One region of the Vibrio sp. TBV020 genome, then DNA from elsewhere that is predicted to be linked to it. Evidence: riboswitches for the same ligand, from Rfam matches in the RefSeq annotation. Region 1 holds a riboswitch; the other holds the start of a gene.
What was found. A riboswitch is a leader RNA that binds a small molecule or an ion and turns the genes downstream of it on or off. The one in region 1 is predicted to bind cyclic di-GMP.

Region 1 (16,322 bases):
GAGAAGTAACTATCGAAAAACCAAGTGGTTACGAGGTTTTTAAAGTTGGCACCGTTCCTGCAGTAGTAGGATTGAATAATTAAAAAATACTGAGGAGAAAGTCTCAATGCTTAACAATCAACATATTGAAGTCGTTAAAAGCACCATTCCATTATTAGAATCTGCAGGGCCAGCTTTAACTCAACATTTTTATCAAAGAATGTTTTCTCATAACCCTGAGCTTAAAGACATCTTTAATATGACGCATCAAAAAACAGGTCGCCAAGGTGTTGCTCTGTTTGAAGCGATTGCTGCGTATGCGAAAAATATTGAAAACTTGGCGGCATTGACGTCAGCGGTTGAACGAATTGCTCAGAAACACACTAGCTTTAACATTCAAGCAGAGCATTACCAAATTGTAGGTCATCATTTGATTGAGACCTTACGAGAGTTAGCAAGCGACGCATTTACTCAAGAAGTTGAAGAAGCATGGACCGCTGCTTATTTGTTCCTTGCTCAGATCTTTATCGATCGTGAAGGCGAGCTTTACTTACAACGCCGACAAGCTGTGGGTGGATGGGCAAACGCACGCTCATTTGTAGTTTCAAGCAAGAAGGTTGAGTCTGAGTTCGTGACTAGCTTTGTGCTTACTCCTGAAGATGGTCAAGCGGTATTGGATTACCAACCGGGTCAATATATCGGTATTGAATTAAAACCTTCTTCTGGTGAGAATAACGAGATCCGTCAGTACTCGCTTTCTCAAAAATCGAATGGTGCGAATTATCGAATTTCGGTTAAACGCGAAACTGGTGAACATAAAGGTTTAGTTTCAAACCACTTACACGATGAAGTTCACGAAGGTGATATGGTAAGCCTATACCCGCCAGCCGGTGACTTCTTCTACCAAGAGAAGCATCAGCCTGTGGTACTTATTTCTGCAGGTGTTGGCGCAACGCCAATGCAAGCGATGATGCAAACATTGGCAGCGCAAGATAAAAGTGATGTGACTGTACTTTATGCTTGCAACAGTGCTTCGCAACATACGTTTAAGCAAGAGTCAGCTGAAATTGCACTAGCGAAAAATTGGCCAACATTCTCTTGGTATCTATCAGATAACACTGCAGATTTCTCAGGCCAGTTGGACGTAACCTTAGTTGCCAAAGAGCTACCTCTTGCCAATGGCGATTTCTATTTATGCGGTCCGGTAGGGTTTATGGAAGCAGTGGTTAAGCAGCTTGAGTCTTTAGGGGTTGAAAGAGAGCGTATCCACTATGAGGTATTTGGTCCTCATACTTACCTATAAGTTTACTAAGGCCCTTTGAAATGAAAGGGCCTTTTTGATCGGATTGTTCTTCAGAGAACATACTAATAGTACTTCGTCCTATATAATGAGTATTCCTTAACCTGAAAGGTATACTCGGCTTGCTAGGTTCTACAGAAAAACGACTTGTTGTAATTTTCTTTGCTGTAACGACGATTATTCTTGGTGTGATATCCGCGGTGTCCCTGTTTAAGGAACGTCACGAAGCGCAGCTACAGGCTCAAGAAGCCAACCAAGATGTTGCTATTCTAGGGCTTAGACTGCTCAGTAATCAGCTGGATGAACTAGGTATTTCTGTTCGTGATTACGCAAAATGGGATGCGACGTATGATTTTGTTTCGTCGCGTAATCAAGATTTCGTTGATGAAAACTTTTCAATCAGAGCGATAGAAGAGCAACATTTAACGGCAGTCGCGCTGTTAAATGGAAAAAATGAAGTGATCCTGAGAAACGGAAAGATCACAGGTTATGAAACTATCCCCCTAGAATCCCATCTCCAGCAAGTTAACATTGAATTAGATGATGTCTTGTTTAAAGGGGTGTTGTTTCATAACGAAAACACCTATTTGTTCGCTAGCTCCCCAATCCAAAACACGTTAGGCACGTCATCCCCTAATGGCCGCTTAATCTTTTTTAAACACGTGAGTAAACGTGTAGAAACGAATATCTCTGAGTTGATTGGCCACAAAGTGAGTGCTTTATCGATCTCGGATAAGACACAGTTTTTTGTCTTTTCTGCCAAAGATCTATGGGAGATAGATACGATTACACAGACAACGTCTGATAGTGTAATTAAAGGTGAGTACCAAATAGGTCAAAAAGGGCATCCTCGTTTACCAATTATCATCAGCGCATCTACGGCGAATCACAAACAAGGCTGGAAACATCTTGCTATTCATTTAATGCCTTCGGTTGCTGCGTTATTTATCATGCCAGTATTGATGATCTTGCTGCTGCGCCGATACATTACTAGCCCGATACAAGAACTGATTCGTTGGCTGAATCAAGTTGATGGCTCGCAGCTTGCAGAAGAGCTCAAACCCTTCAAGCATGCAGGTAATGGTGAAGTTGGTGAACTGAGTGAAAAGTTCAGTAGTATATACAACAACCTATATCAACAGCATCAATTTAGTCAGTTGCTTTTGTACTCGATTAGTGACGTTATTTTCACGGTTGATCATCAAGGTAATATTGATTACTGCAACCCAGCGGCGACAGAGTGGCTCAACATTGGGGCTACTCAGCTCTATGGTCAGAGCTTTGAGTTTCTCATTGCTAATATGTCTGAAGATACACCGAGCCCGGCCAACTGGCTTTATCGAGCTATTCATAATGCCAGTGAATACAGTGGTATCTCTAAGATTCGTAAGTTTGGTGAGATGACCGGCTGGGAATGGATGGAAGTACAAGTGAGCCCGATGATCAAAGCGGATGACGAGCCCGCAGGAGCTTTAATTGTCTTGAGATCAAAACCAGACTACGCACAGTAGTCTGGTAAGTCTTTGCTCTTAGAAGCTTATTCGTGTGAAATTAGCCAAATAACTGCTTCAACCAAAGCAATATTCTAGATGGGCGTTTCACGGTAATAGGAGAACGTTCCATCCCCAGATAGAAGCTTTCCAAAAACTGGGTGCGTAGCTCTTGAGCAGGCTTTAATGTTGATGCTGCAATAAGTTCAGCAGAGTTCATCGCATGATCGTTGGCTAGGCTAAAGTCCATTCGAAAATACCCTTGAACGTACAGCCATAAGTGAGTAACCAAGATCAATTGATTACTACCTTGCTCCTCAAATTTTCCCGCATTCTGATTACCAAGCTTATCACTTATCAACTCATGCATTGCTGCTGAAGCTTCTGAGAAGGATTCGACCGCGCTCGCTTCTTCAATGTGAGCTTTGGTCAATAAACCTAATAGATGCTGAGTAGGTTCTACGTCAGGTTTTCTTTTGCAGGCTCTTTCAAATAGAGAACCATGTTGGTCGACAAACATCGAGAATGACTTTTTAAACGGCTCAATAGCTGGAATTGAATCCGCTTGAATATCATTGAGCTGTTTTCTCAAATCAGTCATTGGTTTGTAGCTGCTCTAAAGTGATTTCAAATGAGCCTTTATCTGAATCAACAAACAGACTTTCACCGGTAATCATGACCGATAGGTCCATACTGCGTTCAATTGTTTCCGCAAATGCTTCAATACTTGATGGGTCGAAGCGATAGATATTCGCTTTGTATTGGTGAACTTTATTCTTAGTCTGCTGCCACCAAACATCAGATTTACTATTAAATGAGAACACATCGACGTTTGGCGCAATTCGACATGCTTTCTTAATGCGATCGAGTGATGGTTCACCAATATCAATCCAAAGTTGGATTTGGTCATCAAGTGATTTTACCCATAGATCAGGCTCTTCAGTGGTTGATAGGCCTTTCGTTAGTGCTAACTCTGGTTGCCATTTAACGCAGAAAGCTAATACTCGTGCCATCATTCGAGGGACGGTTTCAGACGGATGTTGAGCGACCGTTAATTGTGTTGAATCGTAAAGGTCTCGATTGGTGTCAGAGAGTGAAATGCGGAACTTATAAATTGTTGGTTTGAGAGCCATAAAACTTCTTTAATAAAAAAATAGCCAGCGTAATGCTGGCTATTGTAAAACTTTAGTACTTAAGAATTAAAGTACTTTAATGTTCTCAGCTTGAGGACCTTTTTGACCAGTAGTCACAACGAACTCAACCTTCTGGCCTTCAACTAGAGTACGGAAGCCGTCACCAGTGATTGCAGAGAAGTGAGCGAAAACGTCTGGACCGTTTTCTTGTTGAATGAAGCCAAAACCTTTAGTTTCGTTAAACCATTTAACTGTACCAGTTACAGTGTTAGACATAATGTATATCCTTGATAAATCATGTAAAAGCCATACGGCATCGATAGCGTGGAAAAGGAGATTGCTATTGCGCACGACGTCACGACAGATATCAATAAAATCTAACGGAACGGCGAAAGTAAACAAGTACCGTTTTCAAGCTGATATTCAGTCTAAAGCCACGTGCAACTAAGTCAATAAGAATAGGGGGCTTTTGCCTCTTAAAACATGGGTTTTCATTAGAAATTTGCGCTAGGTATAGTTTCGAAAATTTTGATGATTTATCTATAAATAGTGTAACATTTGAACAATTGGTTTGTGATAGTGCGATCGAACGATGATTTTTGAAGCTATCTATAGCGAAAAGCCAATGACAACAAGACAATTAGGAGGCCGTATGGCAACGAAAAAACGCGGTGGTGAGCCCAGCTGCGAAAACAGAGAAGTTGAAGTCGAGATAGGTCGAGGTCAAATCAAAGACAACGCGTTAAAAGCAATGGTGACGAGCAAACTGTTTAAAACCAAAGTGGAGAAAGCGAAGAAGGGTAAAGGAAGCTTTAAACGCAATATGAAACATAGAGGCAAAGAGCCCTATTCAAAAGCCGCTTAAGAGCGATATTTGAATAGGGCTCTTTCTTTTAGGCTGGCTTAACGCTCGATCTTTGGTGAGTAGATTGAGTAAGCAGTAATCTGGCCAGCTACAATCGCTGAGAACATAAAGAGTGCTGATAAGCCAATACTAGGAATCGGCAGAATGGATTGCTCAAATACCGATTGACTGGCACTGACAAGTACGCGGCTACCAGGAACGAGAATAATGATCCCTTGTACAATATAGATTGAACCTGTCAGATCCATCTTCTTGGCGACCCATGTACCATACAAAGTAATTAAAACCGTTGTTACCCAAGTTCCGACAACCCAACCGCTTTCAAACCCAAGATAGAAAGGCCCCCACATGCCGAGCATAGCAACAGGTAAGCCCAACAGAATATCTTTTGGTCGAGCATTAAAGATCACCCCTAACGAAGTAGAAATCAGAAACAATCCAAAAATGTGCAGCCAAGTAGGCACTTCATTGGTGTAGCTAAATGGTTCGGCTTGGCCCCATATAGATTCACCAATGTTTAGCCCCATCACAATGCCGACAAAAAGCTTGATAAGGGATAGGGCGCTTTGCCCGAGAAGGCTGGTACCAGAGACAAGATCGTTAAACGCTAAACATTCCAAAGAGTTTGCGATCGATAATCCGGGAACAAACAGAACAATGGCGGCAATACATAACGCCCATACCGGGATCTCAGCACTTGTACTCGCAAAGAAAGCGACAAAAATACCGGTCAGTAATGCGGCAATGAATTCGGCTGCGATAGAACGACGTGCTCGACATACTTGCTGCGTTCCCCAAACCATAAAACCGAGAAAAATAGAGATATAGATAGCGTCTAACGTTGAACCGACCAGCATTAGGTAAGCGGGAGGTATGCCCATATTGGCTAACGCGATAGCCCATTTAGGATAACCGGCGGGCTCTGGCACGGGCTCATGGCTTGGCTGATTGATGCGAATAATGGTGTTAGCAAGCAAACTAAGGTTAATCGACGCAGGTTGATGACGCTTCATCACTACAGCGTTATTGTCATCTGGAAACTGATAATTGACCGTTGTTGGCGTTGCTTGAATCATGACATCGACGCCATGTTTACGAGCGTAAAACTGAGTGTATTTTTCTAACTTGTAAGGAGCGCAGCCACACCTGTGTAAGGTGTCACCTATCTCAACGATCTTACGAATTCGGTACTCTGAGGGCATGGTATGTAGTACGTAAAAATTTGTGCGGCAAAGGTATCAAACCACAGGTCGTGATTCGAGAGATAATAGGGTGAACAGTGGTCGAGCTCACACTAATTTGTCGTGTGATTTTTTACGTTACGGTACATTTATGAAAACTAAGTTTATGGATGGCGACTTCATATAAAACTCGACACATTAGGCGATGATAATCACAAATTTCAAACTATTTTAAAATGTAACCAATGTTACTTAATTGTAACGTCAGAAACATCAAATATTAGTCTTACTAAGTTAAACCCCTGACAATAATATACTAACTAAATTAGACAATTAACAAAAATTTCACATATCCAGCAAGGGGTTAAATAGGTTATAAAATAAGCAAAAATAGCACTTGTATTTAGCTCAGAAATGGCGAAAATAACCGCAAAATGAGTTTGCAAAAATGAAAGGAAGCTTTTCCTAACTTTTGAAGTACGAGGTGATGTATGAAGCTATTTCTAATCTTTATGGTGTCAATTTCCGCAGGTGTTGCATCCGCAGAGCACCTACATTCATTCTTGCTTGGTTTATACATTTCAACTCTAGCGGTTGGTACTTGTTACTGGTTCGCCTTTAGAAGTAGCCGTTTCCCTCAGTTAGCACTTGTACTATTGCTATGTGGCTTGTTCTCTAAGATTGCAGTGACAGTAGCTGGTGTCTCTTGGGGCTTGTCACAAGACTTAATCAGCTCACCATTTGTATTCTCACTTTCTTACTTGTTCTTCTCTATTGTGGCGACTTACGTATGGTTTGCTTACCGAGAAAAATTGATGGCTAAGAAAGAAGCGCTTTTGAAAGCAGCTTAATAAAAGTTAAGTTTCTGAAAACCAGCGGTTAAGTCGCTGGTTTTTTTGTGCTTAAATTTGAGATAAATACGGAATAATTTGGAAATTTCTTATTGAATGGTAACGATTGGTTTCAGAGTAGCTGAAACTCATCTCGGCTTGTCTATACTGAAGTGGACCATAAATGACTTACAGTGAGACGTCGCATATCATGACAACGCGTTTTTTATCCGCAACAGCGCTTCTTTCGACTATTTCTCTCTCCTTCGGTGCATTAGCAGCGCCAACAATCATCCCAGATCCTCCGTCATTGGGTGCCAAGGGCTATATTCTGATCGACTACAACACTGGCGAAGTGTTGGTAGAAAAAAATTCCGATAAGAAATTGAATCCTGCCAGTTTAACAAAGCTAATGACGGCTTATGTCGCTGGACAAGAAGTAAATAGCGGTAACATTTCTTTAGATGATCAAGTGCGCATTAGCCGTAATGCTTGGGCAAAAAACTTCCCGGATTCCTCGAAAATGTTCATTGAAGTGGGGACGGATGTTCAACTTATGGATCTTTATCGAGGGCTGATTGTTCAGTCTGGTAATGATGCCAGTGTAGCTATTGCTGAGCACGTTGCTGGTAGTGAAGATGCGTTTGTTGGTTTAATGAATAGCTGGGCGCAAAAGCTAGGTCTATCTAACAGCTCGTATACGAATCCTCATGGCTTGGACAGTGACGGCTTGTATTCAACCCCGCACGATATTGCTCTACTTAGTCAGGCAATCATTCGAGACTTGCCAGATATTTATCCTTTGTATAGTGAAACTTCATATACCTATAACGGTATTACTCAGTACAACCGAAATGGGTTGCTACGAGATCGCAGCTTAAACGTTGATGGCATGAAAACGGGTTATACGAGTGGTGCAGGTTACAGTTTAGCGACGTCAGCAACGAACGGTGATATGAGGCTGATTTCCGTAGTAATGGGCTCTAGCAGTGCGAAAAGCCGTGAATCAGAAAGTAAGCAGCTACTGAGTTATGGTTTTCGATTCTTTGATACTGTTTCGCCAACCAAACAAAGTGACACATTAGCCCAAGCCAGAGTGTGGATGGGGGAGTTAGACCATGTTCCTGCTGGAGTTGATGAAAGCGTTTTGATTACTCTACCTAAGGGTGATGCAAATAAGCTAACCGCAGAAGTTGAATTTACCGGAGAACTTGTCGCGCCAATTCGTAAAGGTGACCCATTAGGAAGCGTTATCTATAGTGTTGAAGGCAAAGAAGTCGCTAGCGCCACAATAGTTGCACAACAGGATGTCGAAGAAGGTGGGATCTTCAAAAAGCTAATGGATTGGTTTAAGCGCTTAATATCAAGTTGGTTCTAATCTAACTCACCAATGTACTGAGTCGTTTCACTACTCGAAAATCTATACGCCCTTTATCGCGATCTACGTGATAAAGGGCGTTATTTTAAGCGAATAAAGTTTTAGTAGCCTAGAGATTTAGTGACCCGACGATAATAAATCAGGGTTGACGACTAGGTTACGCACGCCGTGAGCATGATCTTCATCGAACTCATTATTCGCTAACCATCTTCCCACCGAAGCAATATCTACTTTTGCTACTTTCGGTCGAACGCTCCAGGTGACTTGCAATGGTGAGCCTTGTTCGTTGTAGCTCGGGCCTGTAGTTGAACCTGCATACTGGATAGGTTTACCGGTATTCGTTGGGATATTTGCTGATTGATAAACGCCATTCTTGAACTCGACTTTGGTTAGGTCTACTAAATCAAGCGCGCTTTCATCGTTTACTAAAACAAATACCTGAGTTTCGACTCGCAATTGCGGATTTGAAATCGAGTCACTTAGACATGAGCCCAATGTTGGGCCCGGTTTAACTTGTGCCGTTGAGTGTACATAGTGAAGCTCAATGGTATCTCCAGGCTTAAGTTCTCCGTGACCTTTAGCTCCCACATCGCCTTTATACGGCTTAAGCTCAGCGTCACTTAGTTGACCGTTATAGACATATCCTGTGTTGAAACCTTTTCCGTCACCATTACCTGCGTATTTATTAAATTCCCCGCCTTTATGTTCGGCATTTTTATGGAAGTGAATATTGCACAGGTTCATTTGTGAGTAATCAGGTGCCATACCAAAGTAACGGGAATTGTTACCAGCAAGGTTATCGATATCACGAGGTGACTGAGGGCCAAACCCTTGTCCTTGAGTATTTTGAGCAAGAGCTGCTCGTTGGTTCGCGATAACACTATCTGCAACGGATTCTGTGCCTGCTGCTTGCACGACAAGCGGGCTTAAGATGAGGCAGGAAGATACGAGTAGACGTTTATTCATGAGTTGATCAATCCTATTGTTGGTGGGTAAATGATTGGTCGAATATAAACGCACTGAGCTTTTGAACGCATACTGCCGTGGTTACGATTTGTAAGAGTGAGTTGTCAGTTCCAACTATTTGTAGGATAAAAAGAAAAAAACGGATGTATAGAAACATCCGTTTTAATTTCTTTATTTTTAAAAGGTTAGTTCACTTTGTTCCAAGCGTCAGTCCAGTGAGAGCCAGTTCCTGGTTCATATTGTGTCGCAGATGGAGACCATTGGATACAGTAACCAGAATATGGGAAAGGCTTACATTCATAGACTGCACCATCTGTCGCTAAGACTTTCGTGCCTGCCGTATAACTGTCTACAGATTGCGGGAAAACAAAATCATAGTCATCAGAAGGCGGAGGAGTTTGCTCTTCGATTAGGTGGAAGTCGAGCGTGTTTTGATCAATCACGTTGCCTTTTTGATCTTTGACCACGACAACAAGCATATGATGACCTGGCTCAGATTTAGATAACGTTAATGAAACGCCTTCTACCTGACCATCAGTCATTTCAGCTGAGTATGCTGCCAGAGGCTCACGGTGGTGGTTGTATACTGTCATTTCAGTATTAACATCGCCAGTAGCTGTGAGCGTTAGGTCTAGTTCTGTAGCATTTTCACCAATCACGTACTCTTGTTCTAGGCCAGATACATCAACGCTGTAGTCTGGTTCAGGTGTTTCAATCTTATAACCAATCTCGACACTCTTTAGCCCAGAATTTTGTTTGAGGTAAACTGGGTTCGTACCGTAGACCGGAGTAAAACTACCATCATCGCCAATTTTACCCGCTTGGAGCAAAGTTTGTTCTTGGTTGATCTTAGACGCTAAAGCATGTGACCAGTTCGTCGCTACACCATGTTCGTCTGAATCAATAGTCAACTCAGTACGGTAGGCGATATTCTCACCATTTTGGTCAAATACGCGTGTATAAACAGTGTCACCGGCATGTAAGTTTTGCGTTGGGTAGATCTGTCCGCCTTGATTCCAATCAGGAAGGTCTGGGCCATCGCCATCGAATTTCACGTCAATAACGTTGTAAAAAGACGCGGCGGTATCACCCACATCCCAAACCGCTAGAATAACCTGGTAACCTTCTCGCTCAGGAACGTTACATAAATGACTTACGCGCTTAGGTGGTTGAACCATACCACCGTCAACGACACAGAAGGGCTCTAAGTCAAAAGAGTCACGAGCCAGCGGTTGGTTCGGGTTCCAATCTGGCTTAGTAATATAGTACTTCCAATCTTTGGTGACGTGGTTTGCAGTGAAGGTCCACTCGAAGTATTGGTTACCCGCTTGGATAGGGCGTTTTACCCAACGATCAGCAGTTTGCTCGTCTAACGCTGCCGCAAGTGATGTTTCTGCGCTGGCAATTTTACCATCGCGGGGGCCTGTTACTGGAAAGCCATCCGGGCCCTCTACACTTTGTGGTTCATATTGAATACCGCCACAGTTGGCATTTTTCTCGTTGGTACCACTTGCTGCTGTGTTACATAAGGCTGCTCGACCTTGTGCTACGCCATTCTCGTAAGCAGAAATGTAACCATGGCCGAAACTTGTTCCGCTGATGCTAAGAAGAGCTAGCGCGATAAGTGACTTGTTTGGGAGTTTGTTCATCATTTGTCCTTAAGATTTCGATGACAAAAAGATGACACTCAGGCATACGTAAACACTCAATCTCAGATTAAGTGGCAACCCCGCTATCATAGGTACAAATGTACCGACAGACCGGAAGCTTTGCGTCCTATTTTTTCAAATAGTTTGCCAAAAGTGCCGTTATGTATAGGCAAGCGAAATGTAGCCAAGGCTTTTTATAAAAGCTAAGTGAATGAGATGATTGTGGAAGGCTACTCTCGATTTAAAATTAATTGCGAAAATTTACCTTGCGTAAATGCAACTTTTATTCTTGTTAAATTATTGAATATATTGAACTTATTGGCATGATTAATTTACATTGTGAATACTTTGGGGCTGGTAAGGATTTTTATTGCTTTGCAACCTAATGCATTGTTACTTCTACAAAGTGCTGACTTTCACTGACTCTGGCATGACAACGGTATGTGCTAAAACCTCGACAATTCTGTCCATAGAATTATATAAGGAGTGGTTATGGAATTTACTGATAAGGATAGAGAGGCGCTCTATCAAACATGGATGTCACAAAAGTCAAAAATGCGCCTGACTCAAATGGAATTCGCTAAAAAATTGGGAATTAATCAGCTAACGTTTTCTCAGGTCCTACGTGGAGAAACCCCTCTTACTATGCAATTTGTCGCCAAATTTTGTCGATTACTCCAACTAGAGCCTCACAACATAATTCCGTCCCTTAAAGAGAGTCAAACTAGCGGTCCGAAAATAGTGTATTTGCAGAGTCGCATGAGTGTTGATGGTGAAATCCAAAATGCTTATATAGAAGGGAACCAAGTGATTGTCGAGTATGCTCACCGAATCCAACCTAGTTAATTTAGACTTGGCTCCTATTTTTATCGCATTCAAATCGACATAAAATCCACATATGGTATAGCATTCTTTTGTTGTTGAAATTACAAACTTGAGTGCTATACATGACATCTCTAAAGTCTCTACTAATCCTCCTAGTTGCCATCATTATTGCCGGTTGTGCTGGCGGTCCCATTCAACGGGCGACTAAATTTACAACCTATGAAGACTTTCAACCAGGTCCTAAAGGTGGCGTCGACTTAGTATGGGCTCGGGTAGGGCTAAGAGATGCAGAAAGACTCCAATCAAAGTTAGATGAGTATGATTCTGTGGTGATCGACCAAGTCTTTGTTGTGGCTGAAGAAGGGACGTTAAGCCAAGACGATATTCAAGAACTGACTGAATACATGGTCGACCGTTTAAAAGAGAAAATCTCCCCGTACAAGTCAGTGGTTGATGAGCCGACTGGCAATAGCTTGCGCCTAAGCATTGCGCTTAGTAATGTAGAAACACCTAACCCAATCTTAGCCGTGACCAGCAGTGTCTTACCTTTTGGTTTAGCCATGTCAACGATTTCTAAAGTCGCGACTGGTGAGCATACTAATGTAGGTAGTGCGAGTGTCGAGTTGCTCGTAAGTGATGCGCAAGATGGAACGCCTCTATTTGCTGCCATTGATCGTGAAGCAGGTAACAAAGACTTTTCGACGCTAATTGACTCCTTAGATGATGCAAAAGACGCAATTAACTATTGGGTAGAAAGATTAGGTGTTACCCTTGATAGTTCGGAAAGACTATAGAATGACCCTATGCTAGAAAAAGAGAATCTAATCAAGCTAGCCAGAATGCAAATGCCTTTTGGCAAGTATGCTGGAAGAGTATTAATCGACTTACCTGAAGAGTATTTACTTTGGTTTGATAAGAAAGGCTTCCCGAGCGGAGAGCTGGGTGACTTATTGAAACTTTGTCTAGCGTTAAAGATTGAAGGGCTTGATACTGTGGTTAAGCCCTTAAAGCGCATGTAACCTACCAAAGCAATTCCCCCAAATTTAATTAAAGACGTACTATGAATTTTGATATCAATGCACTGAAACACCACCAACTGGTTGAAGATGGTCAACTAGAGGGATGTTACATTCATCAGCCAGCTACCGGCAGCCAGCAAGACGACAAAGCCGTTTTAGCAGAGCGCCAAGCACTGGAAAAAGCAGGGTACAAGGTAGTACAAGTGCAGGCGAAAGGCCGAACTACAACGTTTGCCGAGGCGATGCAAAAGTTTGCGAAAAAGACTGGTCACCAATCTCAGTAATAGACGGATGTAACCTGCTGAATCATATCTAATCTAGAAAAAACTGATCTTATATAAAAGAGTCAGCCCAGTAGGCTGACTTTTTTAATTCTCGCTAAGGATATCACTCACCGAGTGCTTTTTAATCCATTCGGGTAATAAAGGTTTGTTCTTCATCTACGAAAGCGACAAAGCCACCGTGATAGATAAACACCCGACCGCGCCCCTCAACTAGGCAGGCAAGCTGTGGGTTCAAATCTTCTTCATTGTCCTTGCTTTGAAAAGTACCAGTATCGGTGATTACACCGCTGAGTTTAGGCAAAAATCCATAACAGCGCTTAGCTTGATCAATCAGGCTCAATTCACTGGTAGTAGAGAAGCAAGAAGTGATTCTACCGGCATCTTCGATAAATATAGGTTTGAGCTCTTCAAAAGCTGTAATCACCAGCCAGTCGATGCCGTTAACATGGTGGATAAACATAGAGTTTCTCGATAATTCTGACGCGGGGATTCTATCACTATCAGCAGAGAACGTAGTAGAGGTTTAGTAGCTAAAGGTGGGAACTCATTGCTATTTGAGATTGTTTACTAGGTCAACCTGAAACACGGAAATGCCCCAAAATCGTTTAGAGCCAGTACTCTTCAAGAATGAGGCAGTAGGCGTTTGCCCTACTAAAAGTAATCACTTCCCCCGTACAAAACCTAAAAAATTCTATCTGTTCCGTTAGGACTAATGGCCTATAAAATTAATTTATGCAAATAGTTGAATTATCACTGCTTAATCCCCATAAAAGATAAGGACAAAAACGAAAGCTCAAAGGCCACAGAGAACTCTCTGGCATATTGCTTTCACAAAAAGTTTGAACAATCAAAATCAAACTAATGCTGTAATGGAGTGAAAATGTGGTCTGATAAAGAATCCTCACTAGACTTTTTAAATTTTAGTGAGACAGCTGAATCGATTAAGGATCTAATCACTGAAAAGGAGTTGATGCCTATATCTGTTGGCGTTTTCGGTGACTGGGGCGCAGGAAAATCAACAATCTTAGAGCTGACCAAAAAAGCAATTTCTGAAGAGAGCCAAGATTATATTCAAGTACATTTCGATGCTTGGATGTATCAAGGTTATGACGATGCTAAAGCAGCGCTATTAGAGACAATTGCATCGTCCTTGTTAAAGCAAGCAAAAGGCAACGCCAGCTTGAGCAAAAAGGCTAAAGAATTTGCAGGACGTGTTGACATCATTAGATCTTTAGGACTTTTGATGGATGGTGGTGCCGCTTTAGCTGGCGTCCCGACCATGGGCGGTTTTCAGAAGTTGATGGGATTGTTTAGCGGTGGTGAAGATGGTGAACTAGATTTTGGTGATGCTAAGGATGCTGTAGATGGCGCGAAGCAGGTAGCTAAAGACAGCAAAGGAATTCTAAAATCTAAAAAGGCTTTATCACCCCCCAAGGAAATTAAAGAGTTCCGCAAAGCCTACTCAGACTTGTTGAGTGAATTTGATAAACCGCTCATAGTTTATGTCGATAATTTGGATCGTTGCTCGCCATTCAATGCCATCTCTACGTTGGAAGCTATACGGCTATTTTTGTTTTTACCAAATACAGCATTCGTGATTGCGGCAGACGAAGATATGATTCGCTTAGCTGTTCCGGAATATCATAAGGGTGCTTCACAGCGCCACCAAACAGACTACCTAGATAAATTAATTCAAATCCCAGTACACGTTCCAAGACCTGGTACTCTAGAAATTAGAGCTTACCTGATGATGTTGACAGCTCAAGATCATGGCGTTACGAGTGACCAGCTTGAGGGGCTTAGGGAAAGCCTAGAGCAGTCCCTTCAGCTATCTTGGAAGCAGTCACCCATATCAGTCGATGAGCTTTTGGACGTTGATAAAGTTCAAGATGTTCAGGGTAAAGACGAACTCAGAAGTAAGTTCATCGTGGCCGAACAACTTGCTCCATTGCTCGCAGAGTCCTCCAATATAAATGGGAACCCTCGAATTGTTAAACGCCTTTTAAATCAGGTAAAAATGAGAAGAAAAACAGCACTTCGTCGTGGTATGCAGTTGGATGAGAAAACCATTACCAAATTGGTAATATTTGAGCGTTGCTTGGGGACTCAAGCAACAAACAAACTGTATCAGTTGATTGATGCAGAGAGTGGTTCCCCAAAGATTCTGACTCAATTAGAAGATCCAGAAATTGAATTCGATGATATGGATTTACCAGAAGAGTGGAAGCTAGATTTAGCCTTTCTTGATAAGTGGTCGAAGCTACCACCGATGTTTGCAAATGTGAACCTGACCCCAGCGGCATACTTAAGTAGAGAGAGTATCCCCATGGGCCTAGTGAATGCAGTCATGTCCGGTGCTGCTCAAAAGCTTGTGAAGGATTTGATGAAACAAACGGAAAGACTAAGCCATACAAACCAAAATGCGATAGCAGCGACCCCAAGAGAAGACTATTTAGCAGTGATGGATGGACTAATTGAAAACTTCAGGACTGTAAGTGATTGGTCAAAAGCTCCCCCAGGCATATATGGCGCGAGACTACTAGCTGTTGAAGAGCCTAAATGTAAAAAGGCGCTGTTAACTTACGTGAAGGGACTACCAAAGCAAAGGTGGTTGAATGTAATTATCAAGGAATTAGAAAAGTAGGTATAAATGGGTACTTCAGCATCATCAACTGGCCCTAACAACCAGAGCCCACTCATTCCGTCATGGGCTGAACAAAGCCCGCCTGTAACAATTGAGCCCGCTCAAGATACTGGTAGCCCAGACGGGGAAAATCAAGGTGACAAGGAAGTCGACAATGAAAAAGTTCAGCAGGAAATCGGCAAACCATCTGGTACTGCCAATCCTGCAAACCGTTTTGCAGGAGCTAGAAGAGAATTCGGGAATTATGCCAAGGCCGGAGGTTCAAGCTCTGATCTAAGACGAGCACTAAAGAGTTATTCTAAGAAAGGCTCTGGTGGTGGAAAAACCACAAGCCGAAGATTGGCTAGTGGGATAACGGCTGGTACTGGTTTACTTGGTGTGATGCGTGGAGACACTGTTACCGTCAACAACCAAAGCCTTTCCTTAAATGACTTGAAAGGCCTATCCACTGACCAAGCTATTGATAGAATTGCTTCACATTTAGCTCCTGATAATGCTGACTCAGACTCTGTGAGAATTGCCTTAGATTACGCGCTGGAAGAAGCCCTACCTGATACCGAAGATTTCGATCCAAATAGTTTTACTGAAGAAGTTATTCAACAAGCCATCGGCTGTTATTTAACTGACTTGATTTTCCAAGATGTGGTTGAAGGTATGGGCAGGGCTTGGTTCCACGTAGAACCTGCTAGCAAGCACCATAGCATGGAAGTTGAGCTAAGGGAGCTTATCAAGGTAATAGCTCAGGAGCAGCTAGACAAGGTCACTAATGGCAACCCTAG
Region 2 (16,322 bases), on a different contig from region 1:
AGCGTCAATGACTACGATGTAGATCCTGACAATGCGACAGGTTTTGTTTTTGATGCACCAGAGCCTCATGCGTTACTGAACGTTTTACAGCGTTCACTGCTTCTATATGCACAGCAACCTAACGAAGTAAAACGCGTACAGCTTTATGCAATGGGGCAGAACTTCTGTTGGAATAAAGCAGCGGATGAATATCTAGAGCTTTATCACTCAGCACTCAACACGTAAATATATCAAAGGCGCTTAACAGCGCCTTTTTTGTGCGGAGTTACAGTTTTTTGCATAATGCTAAATAAGAAATGACACCTTCAGACTTCAATCCTTCTATGATTATGATACTCTCCTAACCAATTCGATTCTCAGAGAATTATCCATTTAATATGAGTGAGTCTTTACTGTTCCATAAAACCTTTGCGCACCCTACCAGTGATGAGTGGGTGGTGTTTGTGCATGGTGCCGGGGGCAGTTCTTCTATCTGGTTTAAACAGATTAAAGCCTACAAACAGCACTTTAATCTGTTGTTAATCGATCTCCGAGGTCATGGAAAGTCGAACCAGTTACTCAAAGAGATAATGGCGAATCGTTATACGTTCAAAGCAGTGACTGTTGATATTCTCAAAGTGCTGGATCATCTAAAAATCCGGTCAGCGCATTTTGTCGGTATGTCACTCGGTACGATTATTGTTCGTAATATTGCAGAGCTTTCAGCTGATCGCGTTAAGTCTATGGTGTTGGGTGGCGCTGTAACACGTTTAAACACGCGCTCTCAAGTGTTGGTGAGACTGGGCAACCTTTGTAAGCATATCGTCCCTTACATGTGGTTATACAGCCTATTTGCCTACATCGTGATGCCGCAACGTGCTCAAAAAGAATCCCGCCACTTATTCATTCGCGAAGCAAAGAAGCTGTGTCAGAAAGAATTCAAACGTTGGTTCATTTTGACAGCGGAAGTAAACCCGCTAATGCGCTACTTCAAAGATAGAGAATTGCCAATTCCGACACTCTATCTAATGGGGGATAGAGACTACATGTTTATCCAGCCTGTGAAGGAAATGGTCGCGGCGCATAGTGACAGCCAGCTACTTGAGATAGAAAACTGTGGTCATGTGTGCAACGTGGAGCGCCCAGAAGAGTTCAACCAACACTCTATTGCGTTTATAAAAGAGCAAATTGAAACAAGATAGCGAACGGCTTAAGGGGCGCTGTTCCCACATTGCCAACATGCGCCAAATTGCCCTTCATTCTGCTCACCACACTCTATACATTCCCAACCCTGACCTTCCTGAGTCGTTTGGTACTCTTGGATAAGTTGTGAGGCCTTTAAGTGGTCTTTATCGTTAAGTAGCCAGATGTATGGCTCACTATTTTCTCCAAATGGGACTTCCCCTTGAAGTCCAAAAATTCCTTCTCCTCGAACTTCACACTGCACTTGTTCCGTTTTTAGAAGCTCACAAACAATATGAGCTTCGGTTGGTGTGGCTGCTGAAAATATTTTCATTAAACACTTCCGTTTGATGCTGATGGCTCAGTTCTAAATTTTGCCATTACCCATTTCGCGATAACAGGGAACAGTCCAAGTAGGGCAAATGAGGCTAAAACAGTAGGGGAAACTATCCCTGATAGACTGTCGATCTGAGCAAGCTGAGTACCTGCATTAATGTAAACCGCAGTGCCTGGCAACATACCAAGTTGACTCACAAGGTAGTATCTAGCGGTTGAAATTGGGGTAAGTCCCATTAACAAGTTGATTAAGAAAAATGGGAACACTGGGATTAGGCGTAGTGAAAACAGGTAGAAAGCGCCATCCTTTTCAACACCTTTATTGATAGCAGATAACTTCTCTCCAAACTTACCTTGTACCCAATCACGTAGTAAAAATCGACTGCTTAAAAAGGCTAACGTAGCACCAATTGCACTGGCAAATGAAACGATAAGTAACCCGGTTGAAAAACCGAAAAGAGCTCCACCTAATAAAGTGACAACAGCGGCACCGGGTATAGAGAATGCAGTGATTGCCACATAGGCTAAGAAATAGGTAAGTGCTGCGACAATAAAGTTGTTTCTGATGTACTGTGCAAGTTCTGCTTGTTGTGCTTTAGCATTTTCTAACGTTAGGTACTGGCCAAAGTTCATTCCAAGGAAAACAATAAGTAAAACAAAGATAATGCCTAGTATGATTTTTTTATTCATGAGCTGCTCCATCAAGAATCATGGCCGATTAAACAAAGTGTTAATAGACTAGACAGGGAAAGCAAGCAGTAAATTTCAATAAAGACAAAAAAGTCAGCACAATGGCTGACTTTTTAAAATAGGAAATGAAATTGCGTTAGCGACTTAATTGGCTTAAGAGCTCTTCGCGACGGCTATGAGGAATTACAGACCAATGAGTACCATTGATTGCGCCTTCCAATGCCCAGAGCAACTCGACATTGACGTCTGAAGAGTGTGAAGATTGAATCGCTTTGAAGGCGTCCACTGCTCCAGTTGCTTCTAGGTTCTCAACGCTATCAATCCCTGCTTTCTTGAGCATTCGTTCAGTTGCGAGTCTCAAATTAGGCAGATCTTTTAGGCGGTTTGGTTTAGCTTTCGCTTGTTTTTTCTTTTCACTGTTTGCTGCCGAAAGTGCAGCCTGGGCAATCTCAAGAGTCTTTGAAGTATCGTCGAAGCAATCATCGCCTAAAGCGAAGTATTTTGTGACGACGGGAAAGCCACGTTTTTTATAAACGTAAGGTTCTAAACTGAGAGATTTAAATTGCGTTGCAAGTGCATCGTCTGCCCGAACGTGCAACTTATCATTGACGACTAATGCAAACATAGTGTCGTCGGCAAAAATACCGAAGCCACCAAACATTGAGCGAGACTTTATTAAGCCTAGGGGCTCAAACAGTCGCATTGAGTCTTTTAGTATTGGTTTATCCATGCTGTGTATTCTCGGTGTATATGTATACGCCACCAATTCAGGTCCGAGAGAGTAGCAAAATTATGCAGGCTTTTTGTCAATCAGGTGTCATACGAGTACAAGAATACTCAATATAACGTGTGCATATTTACCATCGGCAACCCCGCTACCAGACAAATCAATTGTTTAAGGCCGGAGGCTTTGCGTCCCATTCTTTCGAAATGGTTTGCCCTGTTCGTGGCATAATCGAACAATAATAAGGATAAATGGATTTTGGGCAGAACATCACGCCTGAATAGGATAAGTGTGATCTTGGTTCAATAAATAGAGCCTAACTTATACACTTAGCCAATAAGATTTGTTGGCTAAGTGTATGTCAAATAAGTTATTTCTTAATGTTTTGTACGGTATTTCTTTCAACGATTTCAGGGTGCATTTCAAAGATACGCTTTTCATGCTCTTTGTCTTTAATGCGCTCTAGTAGAATTTCGAAAGCGTTTTTACCTACACGACGTTTTGGTTGGTGAACTGTCGTCAGCGGTGGTGAGAAGTACTCTGCCAGTTCGATGTTGTCGTAGCCAATTACAGACATATCTTCTGGAATGCGAATACCTTTCTGCTGCAAGCGGCTCATTAAGCCAAGGGCCATCGTGTCGTTGAAGCAGAAAATTGCAGTTGGCTTTTTGTCCATAGCAACGATTTGATCTGCTGCAAGTACAGCGGTATCACACTCGAAGTTACCTTCTAGAATCCAATCTTCGTTAACTGGTAGGTTCGCTTCATTCATCGCACGCTTGAAGCCACGAATACGTTCCTGACATGCAGCTTTTTCAAAGTGACCACTTAGGCAGGCGACGTCTGTATGACCGCGTTCGATCAAGTATTTCGTCGCTAAGTAGCCGCCTTCTTCTGAGTTATCGATGATCTTGTCTGCTTGTGAGCTCTCTGGGCCCCAGTCCATAACTACTTTAGGGATGTCTTTGTGACGGTCGAGCATCTCACTTAACTCTTCTGTTAAGTCAGAACACATAACAAGAATGCCATCAACGCGCTTTTCAGCCAGCATGCGAATGTAGTCGCGCTGCTTCTCATAGATACCACCCGTGTTACACAAGATCAGCGTATAGCCTTGGCGGTAACAGTAGCTCTCTACACCATCTATGACTTCAGAGAAGAAAAGGTTCGTTGACTGAGTCACTAGCATACCAATCGTACGTGTCGTATTGCACTTCAGGCTACGTGCAACGGCACTAGGTGCGTAGTTCAGTTCAGTCACTGCTTCCATTACTTTTTCTTGCGTAGCTTCAGCAACAAAGCGAGTTTTATTAATTACATGTGACACAGTTGTCGTCGATACACCAGCAAGGCGAGCAACGTCTTTTATAGTGGCCATAAGGTTCTGTCCTGTCGATGACTGCCTTGAGTTAATATTCAGTTTAGAATATTTAGGCAGAAAGTATCAGAAACACAAAAACCGCTCTATTTAGCGGTTTGTATTTGATTCGTTTGTTTTTATCGTTTGCGGTCACAATATTAGACCGCAAAACACTTAAGAGCAAACAAAAAACGCTAGTGCAACCTGCGAGAGGTCACAATGTTTGTCTTTATTCGCCTAGCAGATAGCGGCAATCCAACTCTAAGAAAGCGACTGTCAATGTGCTAATAGCTGAGTAGAAACCAAACTCATCGAATTTCTGGCACTTGTTTGAGAACTGTGGCACCCAGCTCAACAGATGCTGCTGAATAAATGCTTCTTGAGCCTTGAATGCCTCTTCTAGTTGGCTTTCATCTTCCGATTTATTTGAACCCACGATTAAGTTACCCAAGAAATCGAGTTCAATTGCAATGTGATCGGCTGGTTCGTTGAGTTTTTTGTCTACCTCGACGCCATGCTCGGCCATTAATGCTTCCATCTCTTTGGCTGGAGTGTCATTCAGTAGACCCGATTTACCAATGTACATAGACGCGTATGGAAGTGCTGAGTCCTTATCGGATTTTAAGAAAAGGTCACAAAAGTCTGCAGCTAGCTCTAATTGAGCATCTTCACGATCCATTAGTCGGTTCAGCGCATCCGTAATACGGGTGATAGCAGGCTTTAGTTGTTCGTTCTCACCCAATCCAGTTAAGAAAGTACGAATCTCTGGTGATTGGTATTGTGCGATATTTTCTTCAGTTAGCTCAGTTGCGAAAAGGCTAGATAGCCACCAATAGATTTCTGCACGTTGTTCGTTAAATGTTTTGATTTCTTTCATTAGGTATTACTCCCCAAATAATTACCGATATTGTAACGAATAAAAATGAATAGCGGTAACGGCTTGTATGACAAGATAAATAGGAATGTTGGAAGATATTAATGCCTAGAAAAGTTTTGTCTTGAATCAATAAAAAATCATCTTTCTAGTTTTTAAAGTGATAAATACTAGAAATGTTACTATTTATGAATAGAATAATAGAAAGAGCAAATCCCAATGTAAATTAAGTGGTGTAGATGAGTTATCACGTACTAGTTGTAGAAGATGACGCAGTTACTCGCAGCAAGCTAGTTGGTTACTTTCAGAATGAAGGGTACGACGTAAGCGAAGCTGAAAGCGGCGAGCAAATGCGTGACATGCTACAAAGTAATGCGATTGATTTGGTGATGTTGGACATTAACCTGCCTGGTGAAGATGGTTTAATGCTAACTCGCGAACTTCGCAGTCAGTCAGACATTGGAATTATCCTGGTAACAGGACGCACGGATAGCATTGATAAAATTGTTGGCCTAGAAATGGGTGCAGACGATTATGTCACGAAACCTTTTGAACTGCGCGAGCTATTAGTTCGAGTAAAAAACTTGCTTTGGCGAATTTCAGCAGCACGTAATGTGTCTGGAAATACAGAGAGCGACAAATCAAACGAGAACATGGTTCGCTTCGGTGACTGGACGTTTGATGTTCAACGTCGAGCGTTAAGCCGCAACGGTGAACCAGTTAAGTTAACGAAAGCTGAATATGAGCTTCTGGTGGCGCTTTCTTCGTACCCGAACCAAGTGTTAAGCCGCGAACGTATTTTAAACATGATTAGCCACCGTGTAGATGCGCCTAACGATCGAACTATCGATGTATTGATTCGTCGTATGCGTGCAAAGATGGAGTTCGATCCGAAGAATCCGCAAATCTTTGTTACCGTGCATGGTGAAGGTTACATGTTCGCAGGGGATTAATGCATCTTCCTGCACAAAGAATAAAAAAATACCGAGGTTTTCCTCGGTATTTTTTTATCTATTAGATTTTACTTTCTGCTGACTCTAGGCTTTTCTCTTCATAATCTGACGCCCAGTCGCGTAATGATTGCCATATACGCCCCAACGTTTCATGCCAGTAGCGTTCTGTTTGTTCTAAGTACTTTCCTTTAGGTGTGTACTTTTCCCATGCTTGGGTAATATTGTCGTGTGCAAGATAATTGGTTGGCGCGGGGTAAGGCTCCATTCCTGCAGAGTGAAACTCGTTCAATGCACGCTTCATATGGCTTGCAGACGTGACAACCACAAGCTTTTTAGTGGTAACGAATGCAGCCGCTTGCCTTGCTTCTTCCCAAGTGTCTTTGGCTGTCTCAAGCAAAATAATGTCAGATTTTGACACGCCTAATGACAAGGCTACTTTTGCCATCATGCGAGCATTACTGACTTCAGAACCACCAGAATAACCAGACAAGATTAGCTTTGAACCCGGGTAGATACGCATAATGCGGATACCTTCGGCCAAGCGCATTAAACCTGTTCGGCTTAATTCTGAAGTAGGTGGGATTTTATCATCGACGACATGGCCACTTCCTAGCACCATGACATAGTCTATTGATTCATCTACCGGGAAAAATGCAGTGTATTGACGCTCAAGAGGCATCAATAATCGAGAAGAAACCGGTTGGAAGGCAATTAAGAAAATACCTATAAAAGAGAAGAGGACAACAAAACATCCTGTTTTCTGTTTACGCGTGAACATGATTAGCATAAGGCCAAACATACCAATGATTAACATCGCTGGCAGTGGCATTAGCAAAGAAGACACAACTTTTTTCAGCTCAAACATACCTAAATAGTCCGAAAAAACATCAATTGATTATATTTTAAGAGAAAGCCTCTTTATTCCTGCCTTTCTTGTGACAGAATAGCAGCACGATTAGACATAATAACTCATGCTGCTGTGACTGAAGACCGCAATTTCGACGATATTGCCCACAAATTTGCAAAAAATATTTACGGCTCTGACAAAGGTGAGATACGCCAAGTCATTGTTTGGGAAGATCTTCAACAGGTACTTCATACTGTTGATGGGGCAAATAAACAACTTAATGTGCTTGATGCTGGTGGCGGATTGGCACAAATGTCTCAAAAGCTTGCTAAGCTCGGACATCATGTAGCGTTATGTGATCTATCTTCTGAAATGCTGCAATTAGCAGAGCAGGATATTGCAAATAACGGCTTGCTTGAGCAGTATCGCTTCATTCATTCCCCTGTTCAATCAATTGAGAAACACCTTGATAAGAACGTTGATGTGGTGCTTTTTCATGCAGTAATGGAGTGGCTAGCTGACCCGAAGCCTGCATTGGAAAATGTACTTGAGCAGGTGAAACCGGGTGGGGTGGCATCAATTATGTTCTATAACCATCATGGATTGGTATATAAGAACGTAGTGTGTGGCAATATTCCTCACGTACTTGATGGAATGCCACATCGAAAACGATTTAAGTTGCAGCCGCAAAAGGGCTTAAAACCGGAAGAAGTCTATCAATGGGTAGAAGATGCTGGTTTCACGATTTGTGGCAAATCTGGTATTCGTTGTTTCAGTGACTACATAGGTAATATGGAGTACATGGGTGACTATGAATATGAAGATGTGCTAGCGCTAGAGAAACAACTTTGTAGACAAGAGCCATACCTCTCGTTAGGCCGATACATACATGTATGGGCACAAAAGAAAGATAAGCAGGACTAACAATGAGTGAGATGACTCTAAATGCTGCTGAGCAACCTATCGATGAATTGGTTGGCTGGGTTAAGCAGAATGATTTCTCATTGAACCTAACAACGGAACGCTTGGCGTTTTTAATCGCCATAGCCGTTCTAAGCAATGAAAGGTTTGATGAAGAACTAGGAGAGGGCGAACTCCACGATGCTTTCACCATCGTAACTCGATTATTCGAAGAAACGGGTGATGCATCGGCGTTTCGTGCCAACAATGCCATCAATGAAATGGTCAAGCAGCGACTAATTAGCCGCTTTACCAGTGAAGTTACAGAAGGTGCGAGCATTTACCGCTTGTCACCACTTGCGATTGGCATCACAGATTACTACGTGCGTCACCGTGAGTTTTCAAAGCTTAAACTTTCGATTCAGCTCTCTATGGTTGCTGATGAGATGGCAAAGGCGATTGAATCTGCTCGTCAAGGTGGAACACCGGGTCACTGGCGTAAAAATGTTTACGGCGTTCTAAAGTATTCCGTAGGTGAGATCTTCGACCAGATTGATCTGAACCAACGTGTGATGGATGAACAGCAGCAGTCAGTAAAGCTCCAAATTGCTGAGCTGTTGAATAAAGATTGGCGTGATGCGATCAATAACTGTGAATCGCTGCTATCTGAAACGTCCAATACGCTGAAAGAACTACAAGACACACTGCAAGCGGCAGGTGATGAACTTCAGACTCAGATTCTTGACATCCAAGAACTTGTCTATGGTGACGACGAACTAGAGTTCATTGCAGAAACCTTATTTGGTCTGCAAATGAAGCTCGATCGCATTACTAGCTGGGGTCAGCAAGCGATTGATCTTTGGATCGGTTACGATCGCCACGTACACAAGTTTATCCGAACAGCCATTGATATGGATAAGAACCGAGCGTTTAGCTCTCGCTTACGCCAATCAGTGAAAGATTACTTCGATATGCCTTGGTATCTGACATATGCAGATGCTGAGCGTCTAACAGACCTTCGTGATGAAGCTTTGGTACTCCGAGATGACGAAGTCACTGGCCAAGTACCATTAGAAGTGGAATATGAAGAGTTTCAACAGGTTAACGATGAGCTGTCAGAGCGTATTGGTAGCATGCTGAAAATTCATAAAGAGCAAGGCACACCAATCGACTTAGGCCTAGTGCTACGCGACTATCTTGCACAGCACCCACAGACCCATCATTTTGATTTAGCACGAATTGTTATCGACCAAGCGGTACGTCTAGGCTACTCAGAGTCTGACTATCAAGCGATCCAGCCAGATTGGCAAGCGATTAACGATTTTGGTGCAAAGGTACAAGCAAATGTCATCGACCGATATTAACGATTACATGTCAGATAAGCTGGCAAAAGCAATTTCTAACCCTCTGTTTCCAGCACTGGATAGCGTGCTGCGAGCAGGGCGTCATATCTCAAGCGAAGATCTCGATAACCACGCATTGCTGTCAGATTTCGAAATCGAGCTTTCTTCTTTTTACCAGCGCTACAACACTGAGCTAGTAAAAGCACCGGAAGGGTTCTTCTACTTGCGTCCGCGTTCAACTTCTTTGATTGGCCGCAGTGTGCTGTCAGAACTGGACATGCTGGTGGGTAAGGTACTTTGTTTCCTTTACTTAAGCCCAGAGCGTTTGGCTCATGAAGGTATCTTTACTAACCAAGAGTTGTATGAAGAACTGCTAGCTCTTGCGGATGAAAGCAAGCTAATGAAGCTAGTAACAAACCGTGCGACAGGCTCTGACCTAGATAAAGAAAAGTTATTTGAAAAAGTGCGTACGTCACTACGTCGTTTACGCCGTCTAGGCATGATCATCAACATTGGTGAAACAGGCAAATTCAGCATCAGTGAGTCAGTATTCCGATTTGGTGCGGATGTACGCGTTGGCGATGATATGCGTGAAGCTCAGCTACGTCTAATCCGTGATGGTGAAGCAGTAGTCCACACTAAAGAACCAAGCCAAGGCAGCTTACTAGAGCAATCAGCAAGCGAAGAAGAACAAGCCGAAGATATGATAGAAGAAGGTGAAGCATGATTGAACGAGGTAAATATCAATCGCTGACCATGGTCAATTGGAACGGCTTCTTTGCACGTACCTTTGATATTGATGGACTAGTAACCACGCTTTCTGGTGGTAATGGTGCAGGTAAGTCGACCACGATGGCGGCATTTATTACTGCATTGATCCCTGACCAAACACTACTGCATTTCCGCAACACAACCGAAGCAGGTAGTAGCCAGTCGTCTCGTGATAAAGGCCTTTACGGTAAGCTGCAAGCTGGTGCATGTTACGCCGCGCTTGATGTGGTTAACTCGCGTAATCAACGTCTATTGTTTGCTGTTAAGCTTCAGCAAGTTGCTGGTCGTGACAAAAAAGTCGATATCAAACCATTTGTTATTCAAGGCTTACCAAGTCACGTTAAACCAACCGATGTGTTGATTGAAAGCGTATCGGCAACTCAAGCGCGTGTTCGCCAGATCAATGAAGTGAAAGAAGCGATTGCTGAGTTTGAAGGTGTTCAGTTCAAAGCATTCTCATCGGTAGTGGAATACCACTCACAAATGTTTGAATTCGGTGTTATTCCGAAGAAACTGCGCAACTCTAGCGACCGTTCTAAATTCTACCGTCTGATTGAAGCATCACTTTACGGTGGTATTTCAAGTGCGATTACCCGTTCACTACGTGACTACCTATTGCCACAAAATGGCGGGGTTAAGAAAGCGTTTCAAGATATGGAATCAGCGCTGCGTGAAAACCGCATGACGCTAGAAGCGATCAAAACCACTCAAGCAGACCGTGATCTGTTCAAACACTTGATTACCGAGTCGACTAACTATGTGGCTGCGGACTACATGCGTCATGCTAACGATCGCCGTAACAAGCTAGATAAAACGTTATCACTGCGTTCAGAGCTATTTGGTTCTCGTGAAACGCTGCTAGAGCAAAATAACCTGCTTAACCGCGTACAAGAAGAGCTTGAGCTGTTAGTTGAGTCAGAGTCTTCATTAGAGCAAGACTACCAAGCTGCGTCGGACCACTTACAGCTTGTGCAAAATGCGCTGCGTCAGCAAGAGAAAATCGAACGCTACCAAGAAGATCTTGAAGAGCTGCAAGAGCGTCTTGAAGAGCAAATGATGGTAGTTGAAGAAGCGCAAGAGCGTGTTTTGATGGCTGAAGAGCAAGCAACTGTTTCTGAAGAGGAAGTGGATAGCTTAAAGACTCAGCTTGCTGACTATCAACAAGCACTTGATGTTCAGCAGACTCGCGCATTGCAATACCAGCAAGCGATGCAAGCGCTGGATAAAGCCAAGCAGCTACTGGGTAACGACGGTCTGACAGCAGAATCTGCGCAGGCCCTAGTGAATGAGTTGAAAGCGCAAGAAGCGCAAAGCACAACTGAGCTTCTGGCGACCAAACATAAGCTCGATATGTCTTCAGCGGCGGCTGAGCAGTTTGAAGCTGCACTTAAACTGGTTCGCTCGATTGTAGGTTCTGTTGAGCGCCAGGAAGCAGCGGCTAAAGCGAAAACAGCGATTCAACAAGGTCGTGATGCTCAGCAATTAGCGCAAAATGAGCAGCAATGGCGTGCGCAGCATCGTGATGTTGAGCGTCGTTTACATAAGCAGCGTCAAACACAAGAGTTGGTGGCTGAATACCAAAAGCAGCACAACACTGATTTAGTTGATGAGCTAGCGTTTGAACAAGAGCGTGAACGTCATGCGATGCAAATCGAATCCCTTGAGATGTCTCAAGAAGATCTTCGTGAGCAGCGCAGTGAACAGCGCCGAGTTGAGCAAGATGCCGCTTCTGAAATCAACAAGCTTGAAGCAATTGCTCCGACTTGGATTGCTGCGAACGATGCACTAGAAAGCTTACGTGAGCAAAGTGGTGCAGAGCTAGAAGATAGCCAGTCAGTCATGTCGCACATGCAAGTGGTGTTGGAAGACGAAAAGCAGCAATCACTGGCAAAAGATAAACTGGCAGAGCGTCGCGCACAGCTAGATACTGAAATTGAGCGCCTTGCGTCACCTGGCGGTTCAAATGACCCGCGCCTTAAAGGTTTAGCCGATACATTAGGTGGCGTACTGCTGTCTGAGATTTATGATGATATCACCATTGATGATGCGCCATATTTCAGCGCAATGTACGGCCCAGCGCGTCATGCGATTGTAGTTTCTGATCTATCGGGTATCGAAGAGAAGCTTGTTGAGCTGGATGATTGTCCAGAAGACTTGTACATCATCGAAGGCGATATCGACGCGTTTGATGACAGCTCTTTCGATGCAGAAGAGCTAGAAGGCGCAGTTTGTGTTCGTATGAACGATCGTCAGATGCGTTACTCTCGTCTACCAGAAATCCCTCTGTTTGGCCGTGCGGCACGTGAACAGCGTTTAGAGCTACTGCGTAACGAACGTGATGAAGTAGTCGAGCAACACGCGAAAGCGGCGTTTGATTCGCAGAAACTTCAGCGTCTATACCAAGCATTCAACAATTTTGTCGCGAAACACATTCAGGTCGCGTTCGAATCCGATCCAGAGCAAGCACTAATGAGTGTGCGTGAAAAACGCAATCAAGTAGTGCGTCTACTTGCGGACTTGGATGCAAAAGAGCAGCAGCAACGTAGCCAACTACAGGTGAGCAAACAAGCGCTGTCGGCACTGGATAAGATTGCGCCAAATATGGCGTTGATTGAAGATGATGCACTAGTCGTTCAATTTGAAGAGCTTGAGCAGAACATCGAAAAACTGACTGAAGCGAAAGCGTTTGTTGCTAACCATGGTAAGGCGCTAACAGAGCTTGAGAAGATTGTCTCAGCGTTGGATGCTGACCCAGAGCAATTCGATGTACTAGAGAGTGAATACCAAGCGGCTGACCAGAAGCTGCAAACGTTGAAGACACAGATCTTTGCACTGGCAGATCTAGTTGAACGTCGTCACTACTTTGCGTACTCAGATTCTGTTGACCTATTAAACCAGAGCAGCGAATTGAGTGAACAGCTTAAAGCTAAGCTGGTAGAAGCAGAAAAAGCGCGTACACGTACTCGTGACGAACTAAAACAAGCGCAAGGTCAGATGAACCAATACAACCAAGTATTGGCATCACTTAAGAGTTCGCATCAAGCGAAACTTGAGACCTTGCAAGAGTTCAAGCAAGAGCTACAAGAATACGGTGTAACAGCAGATGAAGGCGCAGCAGAGCGTGCACAACGTCGTCGTGACGAATTGCAAGAGCGTCTACACACGTCTCGTTCACGTAAGAGTGAATACGAGCGTACCATCACCTCAACTGAGCTGGAAATGAAGTCGCTGGCGAAGCGCCTGAAGAAAGTTCAGAAAGAGTATGTTGAGCTGCGCACCTTTGTGGTTGCAGCGAAAGCAGGCTGGTGTAGCGTACTGCGCCTAGCGCGTGAAAACGATGTTGAGCGTCGTCTGCACAAACGTGAATTGGCTTACATGTCAGCGGATGAGCTGCGTTCAATGTCAGATAAATCGTTGGGTGCACTGCGTCTAGCAGTGGCGGATAACGAAGACTTACGTGATGCGTTGCGTCTATCTGAAGATAACGCCCGTCCTGAGCGTAAAGTACTGTTCTACATTGCCGTTTACCAGCATCTACGTGAGCGTATTCGCCAAGATATCATTCGCACTGATGATCCAGTTGAAGCGATTGAAGAGATGGAAGTGGAGCTTGCACGTTTAACAGAAGAGCTAACGCAGCGTGAAAACCGCTTAGCAATCAGCTCTGAGTCAGTGGCGAGCATCATCAAGAAGACGATTCAGCGTGAGCAAAACCGTATTCGTATGCTAAACCAAGGCCTATCAAACATCTCGTTTGGTCAGGTTAAGGGTGTGCGTCTAAACGTGAAGATCCGTGAAAGCCACGAAGTACTGCTTAACGGCCTTTCAACGCAACAAGAGCAGCACAAAGATCTGTTCGAATCATCACGCTTTACCTTCTCTGAAGCGATGGCGAAGTTGTTCCAGCGTGTGAACCCACATATCGATATGGGGCAACGCTCACCGCAGGTTCTGGGTGAAGAGCTACTAGACTACCGTAACTACTTAGAGCTAAGTGTGGAAGTTAACCGTGGCTCTGATGGTTGGCTACAAGCTGAATCTGGTGCGCTATCAACAGGTGAGGCGATCGGTACTGGTCAGTCAATCCTACTTATGGTTGTTCAAAGCTGGGAAGAAGAGTCCCGTCGCTTACGTAGCAAAGATATTGTGCCTTGTCGCCTATTGTTCCTTGATGAGGCCGCACGTCTGGATGCGAAGTCTATCTCGACACTATTCGAGCTTTGTGACCGTTTGGATATGCAACTTCTGATCGCTGCACCGGAAAACATCAGCCCTGAGAAAGGTACGACCTATAAATTGGTCCGTAAGGTGTTTAAAGATCACGAGCATGTACACGTCGTTGGCTTACGCGGATTCGGTCAAGAGCAAAAACCAAAGAGTGAAGCACAAGAGCTAGTCGACGCGCTCTAAAAGCTAAACCAACCCTAATGTATTAAGCCTGATCCAATGATCAGGCTTTTTTTCGTCATGAGAAAGGTGGTATCCACCTAGTTTTAACATCGCATTAACTGCCGAAGCTAAAGCCAATATATCGTAATAGTGACAAATTTCTCATTTTTCCCTCAAAGTCACTTTTTTATCCAAAATCTACAGATTCATCGAACGATAGTCTTTTTTTTGTTTATACGGGGTGCTATGCTCATTGATCGTTACAGTATGTTGTGTGTTAAATTTATGTATGTAAAAATCCGCTTCTTAGCATTTTGCTTATTGTCGTTCAGCCTTTTTGGAACGACGTTCTACATGTACAAGCAACTTGGGGAGCACGTGACGGAAGACTTAACTGATATCAAAGAAGTTGTCTTCCCTGCGACTCAAAAGAGTATCGAGATTGGTAGTTTGCTTGCCCAGTATGATCAGCAAATGAACCTTGCAGTAATGCTCGCTGAAGAAGAAAACTATGATAACGCACAGAGTCTTTATCGCGAATTAGAAGCTGGCTTTTCAGCACTAAGAACTATCGTTGATAGAGGAGAGAAGCAGAAAATCAAAGCACTGCAAGAAGAGGTGAATCGTTTTCACCAGAATACATCGAATATTGTTACGCAGTTTATTGAAGGGCCTGATGACTTTACTGAGCTAGGGCGTCAAGCAGCGCAAAATGCCAACCATTATCTAGCGTTGGTGCAAAAGGTTGAAGATTTAGTTCAAGGATACGAAAACCGTCTAGAAAGTATCGCAACAGATACTAATCAATTCATCCATGAAGAAAACCGTAGCTTTGTGATGGTCAGCGTGATCGGCGCAATAGCACTAATGATGTTCGCATTTTATTCCGCATATACAGGCAATCGTCTACAGAGAGAAATTTCTGCAGTTGCACACTCACTTGAAAACTTTGCGTCAGGCGAAGGGGATCTTAGCTCACGTTTAGATTTTGCAGGCAAAGGTGAAGTGGAAGAGCTAGTGACTAATTTCAACCGATTTGTTGAACAGCTAGAAGGTAACATTTCAGTAACTCGAGATGAAGTTGCACACCTTGTAACAATCAGTGAGCGTTTGATGACCTTTAGCCAAGATAGCCGCGAGTTAACCCAAAGTCAGCAACAGGCAATCTGTGAAACCTTGAGTAATGTGTCAGAGCTACTTGCCGGAGTAAATACCATTTCAAACAGTGCTGATGACGCATCTCAAGAAGCAAACGGTGCGAACCAGAGTGTCGCTTGTGGCCATGCCACGGTTGTTGAATCGGTCGCTTCATTTGAAGCACTAGCGGCAGATGTGGAAAGTACAGCGCAAGTTGTGGCTCAGCTTGTTGAGTACTCGGCCAAAGTCGGCGGGGCAGTCAATACCATTGGCGAAATTGCGGAGCAAACCAACTTACTTGCACTCAATGCTGCCATTGAAGCTGCTCGTGCTGGGGAGCAAGGTCGAGGGTTTGCAGTCGTTGCCGACGAGGTCCGTCAATTAGCGTCACGGACCCAAGAGTCGACATCAGCCATTCGTGAAATGTTGACTGAGCTACAAAGCGTTTCGGACCAAGCTTCAAGCTCAATGAACAACGGGGTTGTGAAAGCGAAAAATGGTGCTGAACAGTCCAAACAAGTACTCGATGCGTTGAGCTCAGTGTCCGATAAAGTTCAGCTAATGAATGATTTAAACCGAAACATTGCAGCAGCTGCAGACCAACAACGAGTCAACTCAGATTATGTTGAAAGTAAGCTGTCGAGTGTAGAAAACCAATCCCATCGAGCGACAAAGAGCGCTGATGATCTGTTCGTGTTATCGAACGAAGTAGAAGACATTACTAGAAAACTGCATAGCGTCATTAAGCAGTTCAAAATCAGTAACAATTAAAAATGGATGTTATATGAAAAGGAATATTATAGCAGCGGGTATTGCTACCGCATTATTCAGCCAAGC

Region 2: another riboswitch for cyclic di-GMP. It lies ahead of AAFX28_RS13595 (TfoX/Sxy family DNA transformation protein); the one in region 1 lies ahead of gbpA (N-acetylglucosamine-binding protein GbpA).

What each region holds. Positions count from the first base shown of each region.
Region 1 is NZ_JBEEAQ010000001.1:1,476,794-1,493,115, forward strand. It holds gene hmpA (NO-inducible flavohemoprotein) at 107-1,282, shown strand; gene AAFX28_RS06400 (CHASE4 domain-containing protein) at 1,402-2,790, shown strand; gene AAFX28_RS06405 (hypothetical protein) at 2,831-3,370, opposite strand; gene AAFX28_RS06410 (YaeQ family protein) at 3,363-3,902, opposite strand; gene AAFX28_RS06415 (cold-shock protein) at 3,969-4,178, opposite strand; gene AAFX28_RS06420 (alternative ribosome-rescue factor A) at 4,555-4,767, shown strand; gene AAFX28_RS06425 (threonine/serine exporter family protein) at 4,806-5,969, opposite strand; gene AAFX28_RS06430 (NADH:ubiquinone oxidoreductase) at 6,440-6,799, shown strand; gene AAFX28_RS06435 (serine hydrolase) at 6,990-8,156, shown strand; gene AAFX28_RS06440 (delta-class carbonic anhydrase) at 8,274-9,122, opposite strand; gene gbpA (N-acetylglucosamine-binding protein GbpA) at 9,308-10,771, opposite strand; cyclic di-GMP riboswitch class I at 10,842-10,930, opposite strand; gene AAFX28_RS06450 (helix-turn-helix domain-containing protein) at 11,264-11,617, shown strand; gene AAFX28_RS06455 (DUF3313 domain-containing protein) at 11,719-12,390, shown strand; gene AAFX28_RS06460 (DUF3820 family protein) at 12,400-12,615, shown strand; gene AAFX28_RS06465 (hypothetical protein) at 12,657-12,899, shown strand; gene AAFX28_RS06470 (cytosolic protein) at 13,021-13,359, opposite strand; gene AAFX28_RS06475 (P-loop NTPase fold protein) at 13,780-15,543, shown strand; gene AAFX28_RS06480 (hypothetical protein) at 15,550-16,322, shown strand, end outside.
Region 2 is NZ_JBEEAQ010000003.1:1,223,354-1,239,675, forward strand. It holds gene glgA (glycogen synthase GlgA) at 1-225, shown strand, start outside; gene AAFX28_RS13580 (alpha/beta fold hydrolase) at 378-1,181, shown strand; gene AAFX28_RS13585 (putative signal transducing protein) at 1,190-1,495, opposite strand; gene AAFX28_RS13590 (TVP38/TMEM64 family protein) at 1,495-2,187, opposite strand; gene AAFX28_RS13595 (TfoX/Sxy family DNA transformation protein) at 2,324-2,917, opposite strand; cyclic di-GMP riboswitch class I at 3,050-3,137, opposite strand; gene purR (HTH-type transcriptional repressor PurR) at 3,282-4,289, opposite strand; gene torD (molecular chaperone TorD) at 4,501-5,148, opposite strand; gene torR (two-component system response regulator TorR) at 5,385-6,098, shown strand; gene elyC (envelope biogenesis factor ElyC) at 6,160-6,963, opposite strand; gene cmoM (tRNA uridine 5-oxyacetic acid(34) methyltransferase CmoM) at 7,078-7,869, shown strand; gene mukF (chromosome partition protein MukF) at 7,872-9,209, shown strand; gene mukE (chromosome partition protein MukE) at 9,190-9,915, shown strand; gene mukB (chromosome partition protein MukB) at 9,912-14,369, shown strand; gene AAFX28_RS13640 (methyl-accepting chemotaxis protein) at 14,703-16,256, shown strand; gene AAFX28_RS13645 (hypothetical protein) at 16,270-16,322, shown strand, end outside.